DNA from 3 places in the Lichenibacterium dinghuense genome. Region 1 is predicted to be linked to each of the others. Evidence: riboswitches for the same ligand, from Rfam matches in the RefSeq annotation. Region 1 holds a riboswitch; each other region holds the start of a gene.
The links. A riboswitch is a leader RNA that binds a small molecule or an ion and turns the genes downstream of it on or off. The one in region 1 is predicted to bind thiamine pyrophosphate.
Positions count from the first base shown of each region.

Region 2: it holds a riboswitch for thiamine pyrophosphate, as region 1 does, so the genes downstream of both, L7N97_RS25910 (ABC transporter permease) here and thiC (phosphomethylpyrimidine synthase ThiC) in region 1, are expected to answer to the same signal.
Region 3: it holds a riboswitch for thiamine pyrophosphate, as region 1 does, so the genes downstream of both, thiO (glycine oxidase ThiO) here and thiC (phosphomethylpyrimidine synthase ThiC) in region 1, are expected to answer to the same signal.

Region 1 covers NZ_JAJLMN010000001.1:578,267-580,522, forward strand. The annotation lists gene L7N97_RS02745 (SPFH domain-containing protein) at 1-348, opposite strand, end outside; gene L7N97_RS02750 (hypothetical protein) at 487-936, opposite strand; TPP riboswitch at 1,051-1,156, shown strand; gene thiC (phosphomethylpyrimidine synthase ThiC) at 1,264-2,256, shown strand, end outside.
Region 2 covers NZ_JAJLMN010000001.1:5,396,305-5,398,560, forward strand. The annotation lists gene L7N97_RS25905 (ABC transporter substrate-binding protein) at 1-245, opposite strand, end outside; gene L7N97_RS25910 (ABC transporter permease) at 245-1,072, opposite strand; TPP riboswitch at 1,064-1,171, opposite strand; gene L7N97_RS25915 (carbonic anhydrase) at 1,288-1,914, shown strand; partial or broken gene L7N97_RS25920 (alpha/beta fold hydrolase) at 1,924-2,256, shown strand, end outside.
Region 3 covers NZ_JAJLMN010000001.1:2,900,909-2,903,164, forward strand. The annotation lists partial or broken gene L7N97_RS13840 (response regulator transcription factor) at 36-704, shown strand; TPP riboswitch at 921-1,044, shown strand; gene thiO (glycine oxidase ThiO) at 1,096-2,256, shown strand, end outside.

The DNA.
Region 1 (2,256 bases):
TTGGCCGGATTCGAGCGGGCGGCCGACGCGGGCCACCAGATAGGCGATCTGGTCGATGCCGATCAGCGAGCGCTTGTGCACCACGTATTGGAAGGGCTGCAGCGTGTGCCAGCCGCCGCGCAGCACTTCGGGCAGGAAGCCGGCGTTGCCGTTGACCGCCATGGGGGCGAAGGGCTCGCGCGTGCGCCGGGCGCTCCAGCGCCGCTCGACGATGCCGTATTGCGTGTTGGGGATGTAGACGAAGCTGCCGCGCAGCACGGCGCCGAACAGGGCGAGGAGGACGACCGCGAGGGCGTCGTAGAGGGGATGCTCGACCAGGAAGCCGAGCAGCGAAGACAGGTCCGACATGGGTGGATACCGACGGCCGCCGGCGCCTCGTCATGGTACTCGAATCGGACCGTGGGCCGTCCCGGCTGGCCGCGCATCTTCTACGCCTGATCGCGGCCCCGTTGAAGAGGACCGCGATCTTTATTGCAGCTCTGGATGTCAGCGCCGACCCGACACCGGCTCGCCGCTCTCGCGCACGATCTTCAGCGTGCCGTCCTCCCGCGCGAGGTCGAGCCGCACGGTGTTGGTGCCGCTTTCCCGCCCCCCGCCGCGGCCCGCCCGGCTCCAGCGCATCACGGCGGAGACGCGGCAGCGCGGAGTCGCGTCCGAGCAGTCGTTGCTGACGGTGCCGGGCACGGCCGCGTAGGAGCGCACGGGATAGCGGCGCACGAAGGCGAGCTTGTCGCGATAGACGTCCCCGGCCGACATCGCGCGCCCGTAATAGTCGACGCGCTGCCCGTAGAGACGCGTCACGGTGTCGGGGTTGATCGCGTCGTTGTGCGCCCAGATCGACAGGTACTCGTCCATGTGGGCGGCGCGCGAGGCGGGCGCCGCTGCGGCCGGAGCGACCAGGACGGCGAGGAGCGGGACCGCGAGGAGATGGCGCATGCGGGGGACCTCCGCCGCGGAGATGCGGCTCGGGCCGTCAACGCCCGCGCGAGGAAACGGATCGCAAACGGCCGCGGGCGTGCTTGACGACCGCCCGCCGGGGAGCGCAGTCTCACCCCGTCCGAGGGGCGTCCCATGACCGGGGCTGAGACGGCGGCGAGCCGATCCCTTTGAACCTGATCCGGGTCATGCCGGCGAAGGGACGGATCTGCCGCGCCCCCGCGCCCGGCTCCTCCTCACCCATCGCGCCCGGATCTCCAACGCAGGCCGCCCCGCGCGGCCTGTTCTCAGCAGCGAGCACGCGCCCGTGCTCTCGGGAGGAGATCCATGTCGCTTCAACCGTCCGAACCCCGCAACGCCGCCCCGGCGCCCGACACCGTCACCACGGGCCCGATCATCGGCTCGCGCAAGGTCTACGCCTCGCCGAAGTCCCACCCGCAGCTCCGCGTGCCGTTCCGCGAGATCACGCTCACCGACCCCAAGGAACCGCCGGTGCGGGTCTACGACCCGTCGGGCCCCTATACGGAGGACGGCGCCCGCATCGACCTGCGCCAGGGCCTGCCCGCCATCCGCGAGGGCTGGATCGCGGCCCGCGGCTTCGAGGCCGTCGAGGGCCGCGCCGTGCGCCCCGAGGACAACGGCAACCTGCCCGAGGACCGCGTCGCCGAGCCCTGCCCGGCCCACCGCATCCTGCGCGCCGCGCGCCCCGGCCAGATGGCGACGCAATACGAGTTCGCCCGCGCGGGCATCGTCACGGAAGAGATGGCCTACGTCGCGCACCGCGAGAACCTCGCGCGCGAGGCGGCGCAGGCCGACGCCGAGGCCAAGCTCGCCGACGGCGAGTCGTTCGGCGCCAGCCTGCCGGCCTTCGTGACGCCGGAGTTCGTGCGGAGCGAAATCGCGCTCGGCCGCGCCATCATCCCGGCCAACATCAACCACACCGAACTCGAGCCGATGGCGATCGGCCGGAACTTCCTGGTCAAGGTCAACGCCAACATCGGCAACTCGGCCGTGACGTCCGGCGCTGCCGAGGAGGTGGAGAAGCTGGTCTGGGCGATCCGCTGGGGCGCCGACACGGTCATGGACCTGTCGACGGGCCGCAACATCCACAACATCCGCTCGTGGATCGTGCGCAACTCGCCGGTGCCGATCGGCACGGTGCCGATCTACCAGGCGCTGGAGAAGGTCGGCGGCGACCCGATCAAGCTCGACTGGGAGGTGTTCAAGGACACGCTGATCGAGCAGGCCGAGCAGGGCGTCGACTATTTCACCATCCACGCGGGCGTGCGGCTGCACCACGTGCCGCTGACCGCGCGCCGC
Region 2 (2,256 bases), 4.8 Mb from region 1:
AGGCGCGGCGGCATGGAGGGGTCGGCGGGCTCGACGAAGTCGACGTCGAGGCCGGCGCGAGCGAAGAAGCCCTTCTCCTTCGCGACCACGATCGCGGCATGGACCGGGTTCACGAACCAGTCGAGCAGCAGCGTCACCTTGCGGGGCGCCACGGGTGCCGGAGCCGGCGAGGGATCGGCGGCCTGCGCCGGCAGAACGGACGCGAGGCCGAGCAGCAGCGCGCCGGCCAGGGATGGGAATCGCATCAGGGGACTCCGGTGAGTGAGGAGAGAGTGTCGGGCGCCCAGGGGACCATGCGTCGCGTGAGCCAGCCCACGGCGGCCCACAGGGCCAGCGAGAAGGCGACGAGGATGGTCAGCCCCGCGAACACCGTGTCGGTCTGCATGCGGGCGTTGGCGTGCAGCATCACGAGGCCGAGGCCCGACGACGAGCCCACCCATTCGCCCACCACGGCGCCGAGCGGCGCCACCGCGGCGGCCACGCGCAGCCCCGCCCCGAGCGCCGGCAGCGCCGAGGGCAGGCGGATCAGCAACAGCGTGTCGCGACGGGACGCTCCGTTGAGCCGGGCGAGGTCGATCAGGCCGGGGTCGGTGCGGCGCAGCCCCTCGAACAGGCTGGTCGAGACGGGAAAGAAGATGATCAGCCCCGCCATGGCGAGCTTCGACGCCACGCCGAAGCCGAACCACACGACGAGCAGCGGCGCGATGGCGAAGACCGGCAGCGCCTGAGCGACGACGAGCAGGGGCCCCACGGCGCGCTCCAGCAGGCGCGACTGCGCCATCAAGAGCGCCACGGCGATCCCGCCGAGCGTGCCGACGAGGAGGCCGCCCAGCATCTCGCCGCCGGTCACCAGCGCGTCGCGCCACAGCAGCGGCGCTTGCCGCACCAGCGTCTGCGCGACGCGCGACGGCGCCGGCAGCACGTAGGCCGGCGTGTCGAGCGCGCGGACCGCGACCTCCCAGACGACAAGCGCGCCCGTGCCGGTGACGATGGCCGCGAGGGGCAGGCGGGCCTGACGCGGGCGGCGGCGGCGGGACAGGTCTGAAGGGGCCGCGGCACCCGCCTCGGGCATGCTGTCGTTCCCTCCGCCGGCACGACCCGGATCAGGTTCAACGGGTCGCCTCCGCGGTGGAAGGCTCTCAGCCCGATTCGGGCACCCCGACGATGGGCGGGACGTTACCGGCCGGGAGGCCGATGCAGCAAGGGTTTAATCCGCGGGCGGGGCAGGGCGATCGTTTCCGCGACTCGGGCGTTCGAAGCACATCAGGCTCACGACAGAGGAATCCCATGACCACCCCCGCGACGTCCGCCGGCCAGCGCGTCACCCCGGACGAAGCCCTCGCCCTCCTCAAGGAGGGTAACCGCCACTTCGTGTCCGGCGGCGCGCCGCGGCCGCAGCTCCTCGGCGCCGAGCGCCGCGCCGCGCTGGCGCAGGAGCAGCGTCCGTTCTGCGTGCTGGTCGGCTGCTCGGACAGCCGCGTGTCCCCCGAGCTGCTGTTCGGCCGGGGCCTCGGCGACCTCTTCATCGTGCGCAACGCCGGCAACGTGGTCGACCTCGCCGCCATGGGCAGCATCGAATACGGCGTCGCGGTGCTGGGCGCGCCGCTCGTCGTGGTGCTCGGCCACGAGCGCTGCGGCGCCGTCGGCGCGGCTGTCAGCGTGGTCGAGCAATGCACGGAATATCCGGGCAGCATCGGCCAGATGATCGAGCCCATCCTGCCCGCGGTGATCCGCGCCAAGCAGGAGGGCGACCACGATCTGCTCGACCGGTCCGTCCGCCACAACGTCCGCCGCATCGTCGACCGGCTGCGCAACACGGAGCAGATGCTGCAGGAGCCGCTGCGCGACGGGCGCCTGAAGATCGTCGGCGCGCGCTACGACCTCGACGACGGCGTCGTCGAGTTCTTCGAGTAGCTCCGTCCCATGCCGGCCGCCGACCAGCGCCGCATCACGGCGCTGACCCCGACGCTCGCGATCGCCTGCGAGGAGAGCGGGCCGGCGGACGGGCCGCCGGTCATCCTGCTCCACGGCTTCCCCTACGACCCGCGCTGCTTCGACCGCGTCGCGCCGCCGCTCGCCGCGGTGGGTCACCGAGTGATCGTGCCCTACCTGCGCGGCTACGGCCCGACGCGCTTCCGCGACCCCGCCACGCCGCGCTCAGGGGAACAGGCTGTCCTGGCGCGAGACCTGCTCGACCTGCTCGACGCGCTCGGCATCCCGTCCGCGGCCCTGATGGGCTTCGACTGGGGCGGCCGC
Region 3 (2,256 bases), 2.3 Mb from region 1:
GCGGGCCCGCCCCGCCGCCGAGAAGGGTGACCCCGATGCTGATTCTGATCGACGACCGGGAAATCGTGGCGGTGGGCTACGCCGGCGGCTTCAAGTCCGAAGGCGTGTGCTCGACGGGATTCTGCCCGGCCGACTTCCGCGGCTGGGTCGAGACGGTGGCGGACCACGACCTCCAGGCCGTCGAGGCCTTCCTGATCGGCAACTGCCGCGACCGCGGGAGCTACCCGGGCTGGATCCGCGAGCGCTCGAACGCGCCCATCATCGCCATCAACGAGACGCAGTCGCTCGACCAGACGCTGGACCTGTTCGCGGCCGGCTTCGACGACGTGGTGCGCAAGCCCATCCACGTGCGCGAGCTGCTGGCCCGCATCGACGCCATCCGCCGCCGCGTGTCGGCCGGCGCCGCCAAGCGCGACGACGTGGCCGTGGGCGAGATCCGCGTGTTCTTCGACGGCCGCGACCCCGAGATCCGCGGCGAAGCCTTCCTCTTGCCGCGGCGCGAGCGCCGCATCCTGGAATACCTCGTCAAGAACCGCGGCCGCCGCGTGTCCAAGACGCAGATCTTCAACGCCATCTACGGCATCTTCGACGAGAACATCGAGGAGAACGTGGTGGAAAGCCACGTGTCGAAGCTGCGCAAGAAGCTGCGCGCCAAGCTCGGCTACGACCCGATCGAATCCAAGCGCTACCTCGGCTACTGCCTGGAGGACCCCGCGGCGGCCGCGCCGGCCGGCCTGTGGGACGGCGACCAGGCCAACGTTGCCGGGCGGGCGCTGGTGGCCGCGGCGGCCTGAGGCGGACGGAGCCTTCCTCGAACCAAGCACGGCCGCCGAGGGACGAGCCCCGGCGGCCGTACGCGCGCCGCGAGGTCGGCCGCGGGCGAAGGGCCTTGACCCGTCCCCGCCGGCCCTCCATTTTCCCGATGTTCCACGGAGATCCCCGCCAAGGGGCTGAGACACCGCTGGGCCCGGCACCGGGCGGCGCGGAAATCCATAGAACCTGATCCGGTTCGCACCGGCGTAGGGAATGGAACCGGCCCCGCCTCGTCGCACAAGCCGGTCCCCTCACCCCCGCCGTGTCGGGGAGTGATGCACGATGGCGGGCGCACCCGTCCTGTTCAACGCCCTGGGCCCGCTGCCCGCGGCCCCCCCCGGCCCCGCGCCGGAGGTGCCGGCGCGCGTCGACGTGGCCGTGGTGGGCGGCGGGGTGATCGGCCTGTCGGTCGGATGGCGGCTGCTCCGCCGCGGGCTCACCGTCGCGGTCTTCGACGCCGGCGTGGCGGGCGGCGGCACCAGCTCCGCCGCCACCGGCATGCTGGCCGCGGAAGCCGAGCACGAGCCCGGCGGCGACCCGCTGCTCGGACTCTGCCTCGAAAGCCTGGCGCTGTGGCCCGCCTTCCGCGACGAGCTCGAAGCCGACGCCGGCCTCTCCATCGACTATTGGGAGAAGGGCACGCTGGTGGTCGCGGTCGGCCGCGACGAGGTGGACCGCCTGCGCGCCCGCCACGCCCTGCAGCTCCGCGCCGGGCTCGACGCCCGCTGGATGGGCCCTTCCGCGGTGCTCGACCTCGAACCCGGCCTGCGCCCCAACGTGTCGGGCGGCATCTTCTGCCCCGGCGACCATCAGGTCGACCCCCGCCTCACCGTCGCGGCCCTGCGCGCGGCCTTCGTCCGCCGCGGCGGACGCCTGGTCGAGGGCGCCGCGGTGGATGCGCTCGACCTGTCGGGGGGACGCGTCGCGGGCATCACGATCGGCGGGCGAGTCTGCCGGGCCGACACGGTCGTGATCGCCAGCGGCGCCGCCGCGGCCTCGGGCGGCCTGCTGCCCGCGGGGCTGCACCTGCCGCTGCGCCCGCTCAAGGGCCAGTCCATGGCGCTGAGGCCGCGGCCGCGGTTCGGCCGGAACCAGCCGCTGCCGCTCGACCACGTCGTCTGGACCGCCGAGGTCCACATCGCGCCGAAGTCCGACGGCCGCATGATCGTCGGTGCCACCATGGAGGAGGCCGGCTTCGACCCCCACGTCACGGCGGGCGGGCTCTACGCCCTGCTGGAGGGCGTGCGGCGCGTCCTGCCCGGCGTCGAGGAGATGGCGGTCGAGGGCGTGTGGGCCGGCTTCCGCCCGACCACGGAGGACGACGCGCCGGCGCTCGGCGCCTGCGCGGTGCCGGGGCTCGCCTTCGCGGCCGGGCACCACCGCAACGGCTACCTGCTGGCCCCCGTCACGGCGCGGGCGGTCGAGGAACTGGTGATCGAGGGC